4 regions of the Streptomyces sp. NPDC058086 genome follow, and region 1 is predicted to be linked to each of the others. Evidence: riboswitches for the same ligand, from Rfam matches in the RefSeq annotation. Region 1 holds a riboswitch; each other region holds the start of a gene.
What was found. A riboswitch is a leader RNA that binds a small molecule or an ion and turns the genes downstream of it on or off. The one in region 1 is predicted to bind thiamine pyrophosphate.
Positions count from the first base shown of each region.

Region 2: it holds a riboswitch for thiamine pyrophosphate, as region 1 does, so the genes downstream of both, thiC (phosphomethylpyrimidine synthase ThiC) here and thiO (glycine oxidase ThiO) in region 1, are expected to answer to the same signal.
Region 3: it holds a riboswitch for thiamine pyrophosphate, as region 1 does, so the genes downstream of both, ACFVWD_RS24720 (thiamine ABC transporter substrate binding subunit) here and thiO (glycine oxidase ThiO) in region 1, are expected to answer to the same signal.
Region 4: it holds a riboswitch for thiamine pyrophosphate, as region 1 does, so the genes downstream of both, ACFVWD_RS26045 (purine-cytosine permease family protein) here and thiO (glycine oxidase ThiO) in region 1, are expected to answer to the same signal.

Region 1 is NZ_JBHVST010000088.1:4,880-9,043, reverse strand. Features, by position in the region: gene ACFVWD_RS43020 (thiazole synthase) at 1-240, opposite strand, end outside; gene thiS (sulfur carrier protein ThiS) at 244-444, opposite strand; gene thiO (glycine oxidase ThiO) at 441-1,646, opposite strand; TPP riboswitch at 1,644-1,755, opposite strand; gene ACFVWD_RS43005 (NAD(P)/FAD-dependent oxidoreductase) at 1,937-3,175, shown strand; gene ACFVWD_RS43000 (Rv2175c family DNA-binding protein) at 3,257-3,628, shown strand; gene thiE (thiamine phosphate synthase) at 3,761-4,164, shown strand, end outside.
Region 2 is NZ_JBHVST010000015.1:101,630-105,793, forward strand. Features, by position in the region: gene ACFVWD_RS14750 (SsgA family sporulation/cell division regulator) at 1-344, shown strand, start outside; gene ACFVWD_RS14755 (YibE/F family protein) at 407-1,957, opposite strand; TPP riboswitch at 2,029-2,206, shown strand; gene thiC (phosphomethylpyrimidine synthase ThiC) at 2,199-4,010, shown strand; gene ACFVWD_RS14765 (VWA domain-containing protein) at 4,104-4,164, shown strand, end outside.
Region 3 is NZ_JBHVST010000032.1:20,822-24,985, forward strand. Features, by position in the region: gene ACFVWD_RS24705 (phosphatidate cytidylyltransferase) at 1-852, shown strand, start outside; gene ACFVWD_RS24710 (DUF6479 family protein) at 952-1,317, opposite strand; gene rlmN (23S rRNA (adenine(2503)-C(2))-methyltransferase RlmN) at 1,452-2,558, shown strand; TPP riboswitch at 2,654-2,772, shown strand; gene ACFVWD_RS24720 (thiamine ABC transporter substrate binding subunit) at 2,852-3,928, shown strand; gene ACFVWD_RS24725 (ABC transporter permease) at 3,904-4,164, shown strand, end outside.
Region 4 is NZ_JBHVST010000035.1:13,626-17,789, reverse strand. Features, by position in the region: gene ACFVWD_RS26055 (NAD(P)H-binding protein) at 1-49, shown strand, start outside; gene thiD (bifunctional hydroxymethylpyrimidine kinase/phosphomethylpyrimidine kinase) at 117-923, opposite strand; gene ACFVWD_RS26045 (purine-cytosine permease family protein) at 967-2,370, opposite strand; TPP riboswitch at 2,360-2,454, opposite strand; gene ACFVWD_RS26040 (maleylacetate reductase) at 2,520-3,602, opposite strand; gene ACFVWD_RS26035 (intradiol ring-cleavage dioxygenase) at 3,617-4,164, opposite strand, start outside.

The sequences.
Region 1 (4,164 bases):
CTCGCCCGCGGTGAAGCACCCCGCCGTGTTCGGCAGCACCCGGATGCCCAGCTTGTCGAGCACGGACAGCACCGAGCCGTGCGCCGAGGGATTCACCCGGCGCATCGCGACCGTCGTCAGCTCCGTGCCGGACGCCACGAGCGACCGCTCCAGGACGTCGAGGCTGGGCGCACCCCCCGTACCCATGATCAGCCGGGACGTGAAGGACGTACCTCCGAGGACAAACGGGTCGTCGGCCATGGTTCAGCCTCCTTGGACTGCGGTGAGGACTTCGACGCGGTCTCCCTCGGAGAGGGCCGTGGACGACCACTGCGTGCGCGGGACAACGGTTTCGTTGAGCGCGGCGGCGACGCCGGAGGGCGCGACGGTGAGGGTGGCGACGAGCTTGTCGAGGGCCGTGTCGGCGGCGACGAGCCGTCGCTCTCCGTTGACGAAGATGTTCATACGGTCTGCTCCGTGAGTGCTGTGCTGAAGCGCCCGGGGGCGAAGGGGCGGGCCTCTTCCGGAAGCTCGCCCGTGGTCAGGACGTGCGCCATGGCGTCCCCGGTGACGGGCGTGAGCAGGACGCCGTTGCGGTAGTGCCCCGTGGCCAGCAGCAGCCCGTCGAGCGCGGTCGGGCCGAGCAGTGGCGCGTTGTCGGGCGACCCCGGCCGCAGGCCCGCGCGCGTCTCGGTGAGCGGCAGCTCGGTGATTCCGGGCACCAGCTCATGGGCGTCGCGCAGCAGCTCGTAGACCCCGCCCGCGGTCACCGTCGTGTCCCAGCCCAGCTCCTCGCTGGTGGCGCCCACGACGAGCTCACCGTTCTCCCGCGGCACCAGATAGACCTGGCTGCCGCGCACCACGGCCCGCACGGTGCGGCTCAGGAACGGCGCGTACCGCTTCGGCACGGTCAGCCGCAGTACCTGACCCTTCACGGGCCGTACGGGCGGCAGTACGTCGGCGGGCACGCCCGGGAGCTTCCCGCTGAGGCTCCCGGCGGCGAGCACCACCTGCCCCGCGGCCAGCTGTTCACCGTCCGTCGTGACGACCCCGGCGGCCCGGTCCCGTACGACGGTCAGGCGCTCCGCCCACGTCCGGTGGAACTTCACTCCGGCCCGCTCGCACGCCGTGACCAGGGCCTTCGCGAGCCGGCGCGGGTCGATCTGGTGGTCTCCGTCGACCCGCAGCCCGCCGCGCACGCCCGGCGCGAGCATCGGCTCCAGACGGCGGCACTCCCGGCCGCTGAGCCACTCCGATTCGAGCCCCGAGCGGTGTTGCAAGGCATGCAGTTCGCGCAGGTGGGCGCGGTCGTCGGCGTCCAGCGCGACGGCCAGCGTGCCGCACCGGCGGTAGCCGAGGTCCTGGCCGCTCACCTCGGTGAGTTCGGCGGCGAAGTCGGGATAGCGGCGCGCGGAGGCGAGGTTCAGGCCCAGCAGGGTCTGCTCGCCGTAGTGCAGCTCGGTGACGGCGGCGAGCATTCCGGCGGCCACCCGTGCCGCCCCGCCGCCCGGCTCGGGGTCCACGACCGCGACGGTGAACCCACGCTGCGCGGCCCGCCAGGCGGTCACGAGACCGATGATCCCGCCCCCGATGACGAGGACATCCGACGTACGTGCGGCCGATGACGGCGCATCCGATGAACGTGCAGGTGTACGCGTAGGCGACATGGGCGTCCAGCCCCTCCCTTCGCCGGCATGACCCGGATCAGGTTCGTACGGTCGGAGGCCGCCAGCCTCCCTCTCAGCCCGGTGCGTCCGGGCTCCCGCGAGTGCTTTACGTTCGCCACCCTAGCCCGCTGCCGTATGTCTCAGTAAGGGAGCCTCCGTCCGGGGCCCGTTCGCGGGTCGGTACGCGCACTCGGTTCGCGGACCACGAGAAGGACGGCGAGATCCGTTGTGGAACAGGTCACTGCGCACGTCCCCTGACTGACAGATTGTCAGTTGTCTATGGTGATCAGGTGAGCGAGCAGACGCGGGCACAGGTGCGGACGCAGGGGCGTACGGCACGGCGGGTCGTCATCGTGGGCGCGGGCATGGCCGGCGTGCAGACGGCGGTCGCCCTGCGGGAACAGGGTTTCACCGGGGATGTGACGCTGATCGGCGCCGAGCCGCACCAGCCGTACGACCGGCCACCCCTGTCCAAGGCGGTGCTGCTCGGCAAGGCCGAGGGCTCCGCCTTCGACATCGACTTCGAGGCGCTGGGCATCGAACTGCGACTCGGCTGCGAGGCGCTGGGCCTGCGCCCCGCAGACCACGAGCTGGACACCGAGGCAGGACCGGTGCCCTACGACGTCCTGGTCCTCGCGACCGGCGCGGAACCGATCCAGCTGCCCGGCGCGCAGGGCGTCCCCGGCGTCCATCTGCTGCGGACCCTGGACGACGCCGAGCGACTGCGCCCCGTGCTCGCCCAGCAGCACGACATCGTGGTCGTGGGGGCGGGCTGGATCGGCGCGGAGTTCGCGACGGCGGCGCGTGAGGCCGGGTGCGCGGTCACGGTCGTCGAGGCCGCCGACCGGCCGCTGGCCGGGGCGCTGCCCGCGGAGGTGGCCGCGCCGATGACCGCCTGGTACGCGGACAGCGGCGCTTCGCTGCGCACCCACGCGCGCGTGGAGCGCGTCGAGCCCGGCGCGGTGGTCCTCGACGACGGCTCGCGGGTGCCGGCGGGCGCCGTGGTCGTCGGCATCGGCGCGCGCCCCGCCACCGCCTGGCTGGCCGGCTCCGGCGTCGAGCTCGGCGCCCACCGGGAGGTGGTGGCCGACAGCCACCTGCGCACCTCCGTGCCGGACGTCTACGCGGTCGGCGACTGCGCCTCCTTCCCGTCGGGCCGCTACGAGGAGCGCCTCCTCGTCCACCACTGGGACAACGCCCTCCAGGCGCCGCGCACGGTCGCGGCGAACATCATCGGCGAGGCCCCGGTGGCGTACGACCCGGTCCCGTACTTCTGGTCCGAGCAGTTCGGCCGCTTCGTCCAGTACGTCGGCCATCACACCCCCGCCGATACGACCATCTGGCGGGGCGACCCGTCGGGCGCGGCCTGGACGGTCTGCTGGCTCCGCGAGAGCCGCCTCGTCGCCCTCCTGGCCGTGGGGCGGCCCCGTGACCTGGCCCAGGGCCGCCGCCTGATCGAGGCAGGCATGCCCATGAACCCGGACATCCTGGCCGACCCGTCCCGCCCTCTGAAGGACGCCACGGCATGACCGCCCGGTTTCCGTCGCCCGGACGGCGGTCCGGGGGGCGCTCGGGTACCGAGTGTCAGTCCGGGATGGCAGGCTTGTCCCGTGACCGAGATTGACGCAAAGATCGATGCTCTCGTCCCCGCCTGGCTCACCCTCCCCGACATCGCCGAACAGCTCGGCGTCGAGGTGACCCGCGTCCGGCAGCTGGTCAAGGAGGGCCAGCTGATCGCCGTACGCCGTGGTGAGAACCGCGCGCTGCACGTCCCCGCCGCCTTCATCGACGGGAACGAACAGAAGGTCGTCAAGGGCCTGGTCGGCACCTTGACGCTCCTGCGGGACGACGGCTTCTCCGACGAAGAGATGCTCGAGTGGCTCTTCACCCCCGACCCGAGCCTGCCCGGCACCCCCGCGCAGGCGCTGAGCGAGAATCGCGGCACGGAGGTGAAGCGCCGCGCCCAGGCGCTCGCCGTCTGATTCGACCGACCGTCCGGCGTACGGACCACGGCCGGCCCCGGACCACCCCGGCCGCCGCGGTCCGTACGCACCGCATCACATCCGTAGGGTGCGTACGACAGCCGTACGCACCGCACCACGGGGGATACACGCATGCCCGAGAACGCCGCCCGCACCCTCCTCGCCGACGCCCGCGTCTACCTCTGCACGGACGCCCGCAAGCGCCAGGGCGACCTCGCCGAGTTCCTGGACGCGGTCCTGGCCGGCGGCGTCGACATCGTGCAGCTGCGTGACAAGGGCATGGAGGCCGCCGAGGAGCTGGAGCACCTCCAGGTCTTCGCGGACGCCTGCGCCCGCCACGGCAAGCTCCTCGCGGTCAACGACCGCGCGGACGTCGCCCATGCCATCGGCGCCGACGTACTCCACCTGGGCCAGGGCGATCTCCCGGTCCCCGCCGCCCGCGCGATCCTCGGCGACGAGGTCCTGATGGGCCGCTCCACGCACGCCGAGTCCGAGGCGGCGGCCGCCGCCGTCCAGGACGGCGTGGACTACTTCTG
Region 2 (4,164 bases), on a different contig from region 1:
GTGATCCCTACGCCGTGCGGCTGACCTTCCACTTGCCCGGCGACGCGCCCGTGACCTGGGCGTTCGGGCGGGAGTTGCTGATCGACGGCGTGGGACGGCCGTGCGGTGACGGGGATGTGCACATCGCGCCCGCCGACCCGGAGGCGTTCGGCGAGGTGCTGATCCGGCTCCAGGTGGGTGGCGACCACGCGCTGTTCCGGTCCGGGGCGGCGCCGCTCGTGGCCTTCCTCGACCGCACGGACAAGCTGGTGCCGCTGGGGCAGGAGCGTTCCCTCGCGGACTTCGACGCCCACCTCGACGAGGCGCTGGACCGCATCCTGGCGGAGGAGCAGAGCGCGGGCTGAAGCCCCCAGCAACCCACAAGTGGCGTGTGCTTCCTCACCGGTGACGCGGGGGTGGGGAGGCTTCAGCGCTTGCGGCGACGGCCCTTCCCGCCGCGTGCCGGCGCCCTGCTCTCGACAGGCTCCGTGGCGGCGGCCGGGACTGCCGGACGGTCCGCGGAGACCACCAGGGCGGCCAGCAGTGTGGTCACCGGCACCGAGGCGACCAGGCCGATCGAGCCGACCAGGGTGCGCACGATCTCTTCGGCGACCAGTTCGCTGTTGGCGACCGTGCCCACACTGCTCTGCGCGATCGAGAAGAGCAGCAGCAGGGGAAGCGCGGCACCCGCGTACGCCAGGACGAGCGTGTTGACGACCGATGCGATGTGGTCACGGCCGATCCGGATGCCCGCGCGGTACAGATCGCGCCAGCCCATCGTCGGGCTGGCCTCGTGCAGCTCCCAGACCGCCGAGGTCTGCGTCACCGTCACATCGTCGAGCACACCGAGCGAACCGATGATGACGCCCGCGAGCAGCAGACCGCTCATGTCGATGGACGGATACAGGCCGTGGATCAGACCGGTGTTGTCGTCCGTGTTGCCGGTCAGCGCCGCCCAGCCGATGAACTCCGAGCCGAGGATGCCGATCAGCACCAGGGAGAGCAGGGTGCCGAGCACCGCCACCGACGTACGGGCCGAGAGGCCGTGACACATGTAGAGCGCGATCAGCATGATCGCGCTCGCCCCGACCACGGCCACGACCAGCGGATTCGAGCCCTGCAGGATCGCGGGCAGGATGAAGAAGGTCAGGATCACGAAGCTGATGGCCAGTGCGACCAGCGCCATGACACCACGCATCCGGCCCACCACCACGACGGCCAGCGCGAAGATCCCGGCGAGCAGGGCCATCGGGAACTTCCGGTTCACATCGGTGACCGAGTACTGCAGGTCCCTGGGCGCGGAGGGCTCGTACGCGGCCACGACCTTCTCGCCCTCGTGCAACTGCCGTGACTGGTCGGGCTGGATGATCTCCGTGAACGTACGGCCCTTGTCCTTGCCGGTGTCGATCCGGATCGTCGCCTTTTTGCAGTCGCCCGTTGCCTGTTGCTGCGCGGAGGAGCCCTCGGCGGTGGACGTGTCGCCGGTCGGGGTCTCCCCCGACGCGTTCACGGACTTGCAGCTGACCTTGTCGACCTTGGTGACCGTGGCCTGCTGGGTCTGCCGGTCGAAGCCGACGCCGGTGCGCTCGTGGGACGGGGCGCCACCGGGCCAGAGCACCGCGAGACCCACAACCACCGCGGCGGCGAAGGGGATCAGAATGGCCGCGATGACCTTGCGCAGATGCTTGGAGACGGGCGTGGCGGGCCCATGGCTGTGACTGTGCGAGTGCCCAGACCCGTGCCCGTCCCCAGGGCTGTGCCCATTCCCCGGCCCGGGTCCCTTCCCAGGCCCGTCCCCAGACCCAGACCCAGACCCATGTCCGTCCCCGGAGCCGTGCCCATGACCGCCCCTCGGACCGGGGCCACCGCCCGGCCCGTGTCCGCGGCCGTCTCCGGAACCAGGTCCATAGCCGTCTCCGGGACCGCGTCGGCGCGGCGGCTCGGACGGCGGGAACGGGGGCTGCTGCGTTGTGGTCACCGACCGATCATCGCAAGAACGGCGAGGGCCCTCTGTTCACCGCGCCAGATATGACGCTAGCGTGGAGTCACCTTTGCACACGCGGGAGCTCGGAGCACCGGGCTGAGAGGGCGCTGACCTCCGTCTTAGCGATGTTTCACGTGGAACGAGTGATGTTTCACAAGGGACGTCGGCAGACGGAATCCGCTGCGTCGACCGCCGAACCTGTTACCGGGTAATGCCGGCGTAGGGAGTAGGTCTCATGACCAACAAGGACGTACGCACGCCTGCCTCCAGCCAGATCGGCGAGGCGCCTGCCGCGCCCGAGGGCGAACAGCCGCGGGAGGCCGGGAAGTCCATCGGCTGGCACAAGGGATACGTCGGGGGTTCGCGCCCCGATCTGCGGGTGCCGGTCCGTCAAGTGCACCTCACCAACGGGCAGTCCGTCACGCTGTACGACACCTCTGGCCCGTACACCGATCCGATCGTCGACACCGACGTACGCAGGGGTCTCGCGCCACTGCGCGAGAACTGGATCATCGCCCGCGGTGACACCGAGGAGTATGCGGGCCGTCCCGTCCGTCCCGAGGACGACGGAATCAAGCACACCTCGCCGCGAGGGGGCCTGCGCAACCTCGACGCGGTCTTCCCGGGGCGGCCGCGTCAGCCGCGTCGAGGCCGTCCAGGAGAGGCGGTCACGCAGCTCGCGTACGCCCGGCGGGGCGAGATCACGCCCGAGATGGAGTTCGTGGCGGTCCGCGAGAACGTCGACCCCGAGGTCGTACGCGAGGAGATCGCCGCCGGTCGCGCGGTGCTGCCCGCGAACGTCAACCACCCGGAGATCGAGCCGATGATCATCGGCAAGCGGTTCCTGGTGAAGGTCAACGCCAACATCGGCAACTCCGCCGTCACCTCCTCCATCGAGGAGGAGGTCGAGAAGATGACCTGGGCGACCCGCTGGGGCGCGGACACGGTCATGGACCTGTCCACCGGCCGCAATATCCACACCACGCGGGAGTGGGTCCTGCGCAACTCCCCCGTCCCCATCGGTACGGTGCCGCTCTACCAGGCTCTGGAGAAGGTGGACGGCCGCGCCGAGGAGCTGACCTGGGAGATCTACAAGGACACGGTCATCGAGCAGGCCGAGCAGGGCGTGGACTACATGACGGTCCACGCGGGCGTGCGGCTGCCGTACGTGCCGCTCACCGCGAACCGCAAGACCGGCATCGTCTCGCGAGGCGGCTCGATCATGGCGGCCTGGTGCCTCGCGCACCACAAGGAATCGTTCCTCTACGAGAACTTCGAGGAACTCTGCGAGATCCTCGCGGCGTACGACGTCACGTACTCGCTCGGCGACGGGCTGCGGCCCGGGTCGATCGCGGACGCCAACGACGCGGCTCAGTTCGCGGAGTTGAGGACGCTCGGGGAACTCAACACGATCGCGAAGCGTTTTCATGTACAGACGATGATCGAGGGCCCGGGACATGTCCCGATGCACAAGATCAAGGAGAACATCGACCTTCAGCAGGAGATCTGCGATGAAGCTCCGTTCTATACGCTCGGCCCGCTGACGACGGACGTCGCGCCGGCGTACGACCACATCACCTCCGGCATCGGTGCCGCGATGATCGCCTGGTGGGGCACGGCCATGCTCTGCTATGTCACGCCCAAGGAGCACTTGGGCCTGCCCAATCGTGACGACGTCAAGACCGGCGTCATCACCTACAAGATCGCCGCCCACGCAGCCGACCTCGCCAAGGGGCACCCAGGTGCGCAGGAATGGGACGACGCGCTGTCCGACGCCCGCTTCGAGTTCCGGTGGGAGGACCAGTTCAACCTGGCCCTCGACCCGGACACGGCACGGGAGTTCCACGACGAGACCCTGCCGGCCGAACCCGCCAAGACGGCGCACTTCTGCTCCATGTGCGGCCCGAAGTTCTGCAGCATGAAGATCTCGCAGGACATTCGCCGTGAGCACGGAGGCACGAAGGCCGAGATCGAGGAGGGCATGGCGCAGAAGTCCAAGGAGTTCGCCGACGCGGGCAACCGGGTCTATCTGCCGCTCGCGGACTGAGCCGCACACACGCAGTCGTGCCGGGAGCCGTTCGCGGCGTAATCAGGCGCAACGAACGGTTCCCGGGCCGGGTTCTCTCGGCAGACTGGGCGCATGACATCGACATCCATGGGCAAGGGCGCCAACCTTCCCGTCGCCGCCGGGGCGGTGCGGG
Region 3 (4,164 bases), on a different contig from region 1:
AGCCCCGTCCCACAGCCCGCCCCCGCGCCGCAGAAGAAGAGTGCGGGACGCGATCTGGGTGCCGCGATAGGGGTCGGCGTCGGGCTCGGTGCGGTGATCGTCGCGTCGTTGTTCGTCGTCAAGGCCGTGTTCGTCGGGGTCATAGCGGTCGCCGTGGTGGTGGGCCTGTGGGAGCTCACGTCACGGCTCGAGGAACGCAAGGGCATCAAGGCGCCGCTCGTCCCGCTGGCGGTGGGCGGTGCGGCGATGGTCGTCTCCGGCTACGTCCGGGGTGCCGAGGGCGCGTGGGTGGCGATGGCGCTCACCGCGCTGGCGGTCCTGGTCTGGCGGATGACGGAACCGCCCGAGGGCTATCTCAAGGACGTCACGGCGGGCGTCTTCGCGGCCTTCTACGTGCCGTTCCTGGCGACGTTCGTGGCCATGATGCTGACCGCCGACGACGGTCCGCGCCGCGTCCTGACGTTCCTGCTGCTGACGGTCGTCAGCGACACGGGCGCGTACGCGATCGGCTGGCGCTTCGGCAAGCACAAGCTGGCGCCGCGCATCAGCCCCGGCAAGACCCGCGAGGGCCTGTTCGGAGCGGTCACCTTCGCGATGGTCGGGGGCGCGCTGTGCATGCAGTACCTGATCGAGGACGGCACGTGGTGGCAGGGGCTGATCCTGGGCTTCGCGGTCGCGGCCACCGCCACGCTCGGCGACCTCGGCGAGTCCATGATCAAGCGGGACCTGGGCATCAAGGACATGGGCACCCTGCTGCCGGGTCACGGCGGCATCATGGACCGGCTGGACTCGCTGCTGCCGACCGCGCCGGTGGTCTGGCTGCTGCTGGTGCTCTTCGTGGGATCCGCCTGACCTGTCATGGGATCCGGCTGACCTGCGCACATGTCGGTGAGGGGCTCGTCGTCCACAGGGCGGCGGGCCCCTTTTCGCAGCGTGGTCGACGGATCGGCGTCAGTGGTGGCCCAGTCCACCGCTGCCGAACGAGCCGCTCCCGCCGTCGTGCCAGCGCTCTCGCTTCTGCGACGGGCTCGTGCGGGTCGACATGTGGGTCAGCTCGTACGGGGTGAGAGCGTGCTGACCCTTGGTCACCTTGGGTATCTCGGCGGGCTCCCGGATCTCCCGCATCTCGCGGACCGGGCCACCCTGCGGCACGTGCGGCTGTTCCTCGGCGCGCGGCAGACGCGGTGCGCGGGTCCGCATACGGCAGCTCAGCCAGAAGCTGCCGGCCAGGAGCGTGATGAGTGCCACGGCGATCAGGAACAGCGCGAGGCTGATCAGACCGCTGGGCTCCGCCAAATACATCGATGCAGTACTCATATCATGCAAATACCCGCAAATTACCCATCGAACCGGCCGCTCCGACCGCACCGAACGCCGGCGGCACCATCGACGATCACCCCGGAAACTCGGGCCGCGGGTCACTCCGATCCATCTGCGACACTGGTATGGCCATGCCTAAGCCCGGAGAACTCACATTCGTCGCCCCCCGCGGAGCCAAGAAGCCGCCGCGGCACCTCGCCGACCTCACGCCCGCCGAGCGCAAAGAGGCGGTTGCCGCGATCGGTGAGAAGCCGTTTCGCGCCAAGCAGCTCTCGCAGCACTACTTCGCGCGGTTCGCGCACGACCCCGCGGAGTGGACGGACATCCCGGCCGCCGCGCGCGGAAAGCTCCAGGAGGCGCTGCTTCCCGAGCTGATGACGGTCGTGCGGCATCTGTCGACCGACCAGGACACCACCCGCAAGACCCTGTGGCGCCTGTTCGACGGCACGCTCGTCGAGTCCGTCCTGATGCGCTACCCGGACCGGGTGACCATGTGCATCAGTTCGCAGGCGGGCTGCGGGATGAACTGCCCGTTCTGCGCCACCGGACAGGCCGGGCTGGACCGGAACCTGTCCACGGGCGAGATCGTGCACCAGATCGTGGACGGGATGCGGGCCCTGCGAGACGGTGAGATCCCGGGCGGCCCGGCGCGGCTGAGCAACATCGTCTTCATGGGCATGGGCGAGCCGCTCGCCAACTACAAGCGGGTCGTGGGCGCCATCCGCGCGCTCACCGACCCCGAGCCGGACGGGCTCGGGCTCTCGCAGCGCGGGATCACCGTGTCGACGGTCGGGCTGGTGCCCGCCATCCACCGGTTCTCCGACGAGGGCTTCAAGTGCCGTCTCGCCATCTCGCTGCACGCCCCTGACGACGAGCTGCGCGACACCCTCGTCCCCGTCAACACGCGGTGGAAGGTGCGCGAGGTGCTCGACGCAGGCTGGGAGTACGCGGCCAAGTCCGGGCGCCGGCTGTCCATCGAGTACGCCCTCATCCGGGACATCAACGACCAGGCATGGCGTGGTGACCGGCTCGGGCGGCTGCTCAAGGGCAAGCCCGTGCACGTCAACCTCATCCCGCTGAACCCGACGCCGGGTTCGAAGTGGACCGCCTCGCGGCCCGAGGACGAGAAGGCGTTCGTCGAGGCGATCGCGGCTCACGGGGTGCCGGTGACCGTCCGGGACACCCGGGGCCAGGAGATCGACGGGGCATGCGGACAGCTGGCCGCGACCGAGCGATAGTCTGATCGGCGGCAGTGCCCGGCAGCGCCTTTTCAGTCGATGGCGGCTGGTGCCGGCCACTGTCAGTCAGTGCAATTTCAATTTCCGACATCTTCATATTCCGACAGGGGAGCGCCACAGCGCTGAGAGTGCGGTAGCCGGAGCACCGGTGGGCCGCAGACCCTCTGAACCTTGCCCAGGTCATTCTGGGTAGGAAGTTCGGGCATCACTCAAGCTGTTGCGCCCTGCCCGGGAACCTTCCGAGGATCCCGGGCAGGGCCGCGTCTCTTCCTGGTCATCCCAGGAGGAATTCAGTGAGCATCAAGAGGACGACCACGGCCGCGGCCATCGGGCTGGGCCTCGTCACGCTGTCCGCGTGCGGGTCCTCCGACAGCGGCGGCGCCGGGGACTCCAAGACCGTCACGCTCGTCAGCCACGACTCATGGGCTGTGTCGAAGAGCGTGCTGCAGGACTTCGAGAAGCAGTCCGGGTACAAGGTCAAGGTCCTCAAGGACGGCGACGCCGGGCAGGCCGTCAACAAGGCCATCCTCACCAAGGACAACCCGCAGGGCGACGTCTTCTTCGGCGTCGACAACACCCTGCTGTCCCGTGCGCTCGACAACGGGCTGTTCCAGCCGTACGAGGCCAAGGGCTCCGACCAGATCGTCCAGCAGTACCGGATCGACCAGGACAAGCACCGGGTCACGCCCATCGACTCCGGTGACATCTGCGTCAACTACGACAAGGCCTACTTCAGCAAGCACAAGCTGGCCCCGCCCGCCTCGTTCGACGACCTGATCAAGCCCGCGTACAAGAACCTCCTCGTCACCGAGAACGCGGCCACGTCCTCGCCCGGCCTCGGCTTCCTGCTCGGGACCGCGGCGAAGTACGGCGACGACGGGTGGCAGGACTACTGGAAGAAGCTCAGGGCCAACGGCGTGAAGGTGGTCGACGGCTGGGAGCAGGCCTACAACGACGAGTTCTCCGGGTCCGCGGGAGGCAAGAAGGCCAAGGCCGACCGGCCGCTGGTCGTCTCGTACGCCTCCTCCCCGCCCGCCGAGGTGATCTACGCCGACCCGAAGCCGAAGACCGCGCCGACCGGGGTCGCGAGCGGCACCTGCTTCCGCCAGGTCGAGTACGCGGGGCTGCTGAGCAACGCGAAGAACACCAAGGGCGGCAAGGCGCTTCTCGACTTCCTCATCAGCGTCGAGTTCCAGGACGACATGCCGCTGAACATGTTCGTGTACCCGGTCCGCGAGACCGCCCAGGTGCCCGAGGAGTTCGTGAAGTTCGGCCCGCAGGCCAAGGATCCCGAGACCCTGGCGCCCGCCAAGATCGCCGACAACCGTGACCAGTGGGTCAAGTCGTGGACCTCGCTCGTACTGAAGTAGCGCCTCGGAGGAGACGCAAGGAGAGCGCGACGCGGATCGGGCTGATGGCCCTGCCCGTCGCGTTCTTCGCCGTCTTCTTCGCCTACCCCGTCGCCGCGATCGTCGCCCGCGGCCTCAAGATCGACGGGGTCTGGCGGTTCGGGCGGATCGGTGAGGTGCTCGCGCAGTCCGACATCCGGCACGTCCTGTGGTTCACCACCTGGCAGGCGCTCGCCTCCACGGCGCTCACGCTGCTG
Region 4 (4,164 bases), on a different contig from region 1:
GACGGCCTTGGCGGACGTCCTGAAGACAACGATCACGCCGACCGGCTGACGTCCGGGTTCCCCGTCGGTCGCAGCGGACGACGGCCTCGTCCGCCGTGCGGACGGACCCGCGGCGTTCAGGCGCGCGTCCGCCAGCCGTGGTCGACCGGTCCGAGGCCCGAGCCCAGGGCGAATCCCGCGGCGATCGCGCCGGTGACGTACTCCTTCGCCAGCCGCACCGCCTCCGGCACCGCCCGCCCCTGCGCCAGCCCCACCGCGATGGCCGAGGCCAGGGTGCAACCGGTGCCGTGCGTATGGCGGTTGTCGTGGCGCGGGGCCCGGAACCAGTGCTGTTCGGTGCCGTCGGTCAGCAGGTCGACGGCCTCGCCGGGCAGGTGGCCGCCCTTCACCAGGACCCAGCGGGGCCCGTACGACAGCAGTTGTTCCGCGGCCCGGGACATGTCCCGCTCACCGGTGGCCTTGATCCCGGTCAGCTCGGCGGTCTCGTCGAGATTCGGGGTGGCCACCGTCGCCAGCGGCAGCAGGGCGGTCCGTACGGCGTCCAGCGCGTCGTCCGCCAGCAGCCGGTCGCCGTGCTTGGAGACGCTCACCGGGTCCACCACCACGGGCGCGCCGACGTCCGAGAGCAGTTCGGCGACGGTCTCGACGAGCAAGGGCGAGGCGAGCATGCCGGTCTTCACGGCCTGCACACCGATGTCGTCCACGACGCTGCGGTACTGCGCGCGCACCGCCTCGGCGGGAAGCTCCCAGGCTCCCTGTACGCCGAGGGAGTTCTGCGCGGTGACGGCGGTGAGCACGCTCATCCCGTGCGCGCCCAGCGCGAGCATGGTCTTCAGGTCGGCCTGGATGCCGGCACCGCCCCCGGAGTCCGATCCGGCGATGGTCAGGACGCGGGGCGGGGCGGTCGGCTTGTTCGCGGGCATGGTGGGTGTCACTCCGTACGAAGGGGGTGAGAGGGGGGCGGGGTCAGCGGCGCAGGCGCAGCGGGGCGTAGACGAGCAGGGCCGCGACGAACGCCACCCCGTAGGCGGTGTCGGCGCCGTGCAGGGCATGCGCGACGGGGCCGACGTACAGGCTGGTGCTCATGAACGGCACCGCGGCGGCGAAGGCGGCGCCGAACGCCACGAGCGCGGGCCACCACGGACGCGGGCGGGCGCTCTCGGCGGCCAGGTCGACGGGTGCGCCGCCGCGGGCCCTGGCCCGGGCGAGCCAGTCGACGACGACGATCGCGACGAACCCGGGAATCCAGTAGCCGACGAACAGCAGGACGTTCTGGAAGCGGGCCGTGGTGTCGGCGGCGTGCATCCACAGCACGAGCGGGAAGCCCAGGACGGCGGCCAGCGCGGCGGCGGCCGGACGCGGCAGCCGTACGCCCATGGTCTGCAGGGCGAGCGAGCCGCTGTAGTCGTTCATGGCGTTGCTGCTCAGCGCGGCGAGCGCCACGGCGAGCAGCCCGAACGCGCCGAGGGCGCCCCCGCCGAGCAGGGTGTCGACGCCGCGGGCGGTCTGGTCGTTGAAGACGGCCGCGCCCCACAGTCCGAGCGCCTGGACGGCCACGAAGGACACGCTGACGCCGGCCAGGGTGTACCAGAACATGCGCGGGCGGGACGCCGTGCGCGGCAGATAGCGGCTGAAGTCGCTCGCGTACGGGGCCCACGACAGCGCAAGGCTGAGCGCGATGGTGCAGGTCAGAACGAAGGCCCCGGCCCGGTCGGCGCCGTGGGCGGTTGCGGCGGGGGTGGTGTGGGCGCCGCTCAGGAGCTTCACGGTCAGGGCGACGAACGCGGCGGCGAGGGCGAAGGTCATCACGGTCTGGAGCCGGTGGATCGCCTCGTAGCCGAGGACGCCGAGCGCCCCCTGCGCCGCCATCATGACGAGCACACCCAGCCAGAACGGCCAGCCGCACAGCTGGGCCAGCGCGTCCCCGCCGAAGAGGCCGATCAGCGCGTCCCAGGCGATGGACGACAGCCACTGCAGGGCGCCGGGGACGACCACGGCCCGGCCGAACGCGAGGCGGGCGAGCGGCAGCTGTCCGGCGCCGGTCTGGCTCCCCCAGGTGCCGAGGTACGCGGTCGGTACCGCCCCCAGGAGGGTGCCCAGCACGACGGCGGCGAGCGCGGTGGAGAAGTCCAGGCCGAGAGCGATGCCGACGGTGCCGGTGAACACGCCGGTCATGGTCAGGTTGGGGGCGAACCACACGGTGAACAGACGGCCGGGGCCGCCGTAGCGGTGGTCCTCCGGGACCGGGGCGATTCCACGCGCCTCGACGTGCAGGTCCCCCGGGGCGGAGGGCATCCGCCCGTCGAAAACGCCCTGCGGGCCTCCGACGGCCACCTCGCCGCGAGCGTTACGGGCATACGGCAACGACATGAGACATCCCTCCGCCAGTCCTAACTGGTTCAGGTTCGACGGGTGTGATCTCAGCCCTCGTGCGGGGCACCCCGTGTCCGGTTCGGCGGTCAGGATAGCCCGGCGGGCACGGTATGCCCCAGGGGGAGGGGTCCGCACGGCACCGCGGCCTACTCGCCGACGCTCGGCTCCCCGCCCTCGTACGCCGCCGTCAGCAGCGCCAGCACACCGTCCACGGTGACCTCGCGCGGGTTCGGATACGTCTGTGCGACGGCCTGTTCGGCGGCCACCGCCAGGTCGGTCTTCTTGAGGCCGAGTTCGGCGAGGCTGCGGGGAGCGCCGAGGTCCCCGGCCAGCGCCCGCAGGGCATGGGGGACATCGTCGGTGCCGCCCAGGGCGCTGGAGAGCGCGGTGATCGCCCGGGGCGTGGCGGGCGCGTTGTAGGCGAGGGCGTACGGGAGGACCACCGTGTGCGTCTCGGCGTGCGGCAGGCCGAAGGTGCCGCCGAGGACGTGGCACAGCTTGTGGTGCAGGCCCATGGTGGTGGCGCCGAGACAGGCGCCGCAGAGCCAGGCGCCGTACAGGGCCCGGCCGCGCGCGTCGAGGTCGCCGGGGGCGGCGGCCACCAGCGGCAGGGCCTGTGTCATCGCCCGTACGCCCTCCTCGGCCATGAGCGAGACGAGGGGCGAGGCGTCGGGCGCGTAGAGGGCCTCGACGGCGTGGGCGAGCGCGTTGACGCCGCTGGTGACGGTGAGGGGGACGGGGAGCGAGAGGGTGAGTTCGGGGTCGTAGACGACGCTGCGGGGCTGGACGGCGGGGTCGCGTCCGGTGCGCTTGGCGCCGTGCTCGGTGAGTCCCCAGACCGGGGTCATCTCGGAGCCGGAGTAGGTGGAGGGCACGGCGATCAGGGGCAGGCCGGTGCGCAGCGCGATCGCCTTGCCGAGGCCGATCGCCGAACCGCCGCCGACCGCGACACACCCGTCGGCGCCGGCCGCGCGCGCCGCCTCGACGGCCCGGTCGGCGACCTCGACGGGTACGTGCATCCGGGCCTCGGCGTGCAGCCCCGCACAGGCGTCGCCCAGGGCGTCCGCGACCGCGCGTGCCGTGTCCTCGCCCCTGCCGCCGCAGACCACCAGCACCCTGCGCAGCCCGAGCCGGGCGGCCTCGTCGGGGGTGGCGGAGACGGCGGCGCCGGGCCGGAAGACGATCCGCGCCGGCTGGGTCTCGTACGAGAAGTCGAGCGGGGTGTTCATGTCGGTCATGGTGCTCATTCCGGTTCCAGTACGAGGTCGAAGCGGGCGTTGCGGAAGGGGTTCGGGACGCCGAACTCCCCCGCCAGGGACGGGTCGTCGGTCTCCGTGAAGTCCTGGACCAGGCTCTTCTTGACCGCGAACACCGCGTCGGAGTCGAGGTAGTCGCTGCCCGCGACGAAGATGTGCGTGGTGACCGGGGCGTGGCCCTCGGCCGAGGCGATGAAGTGGATGTGGGCGGGGCGGTAGGGGTGCCGGGCCGTGGCGCGCAGCAGTTCACCGACCGGGCCGTCGGTGGGGATCGGGTACGGGCTCGGTACACAGGTGCGGAACCAGAAGCGGCCCTCGGCGTCGGCCGTGAACAGGCCCCGCCCGTTGCCGGCCGGCTGGACGTCCGGCTGCTGTACGTCGTAGTAGCCCTCGGAGTCGGCCTGCCACACGTCGAGGACCGCGCCCGGCAGCGGGGTGCCGCCCTTGCCCAGTACCCGGCCGCTGACCACGCACGGTTCGCCCCTGCCCACCAGGTCGAGGTTCGCGCCGAGTGCGCGGATCGGCGATCTGGTCA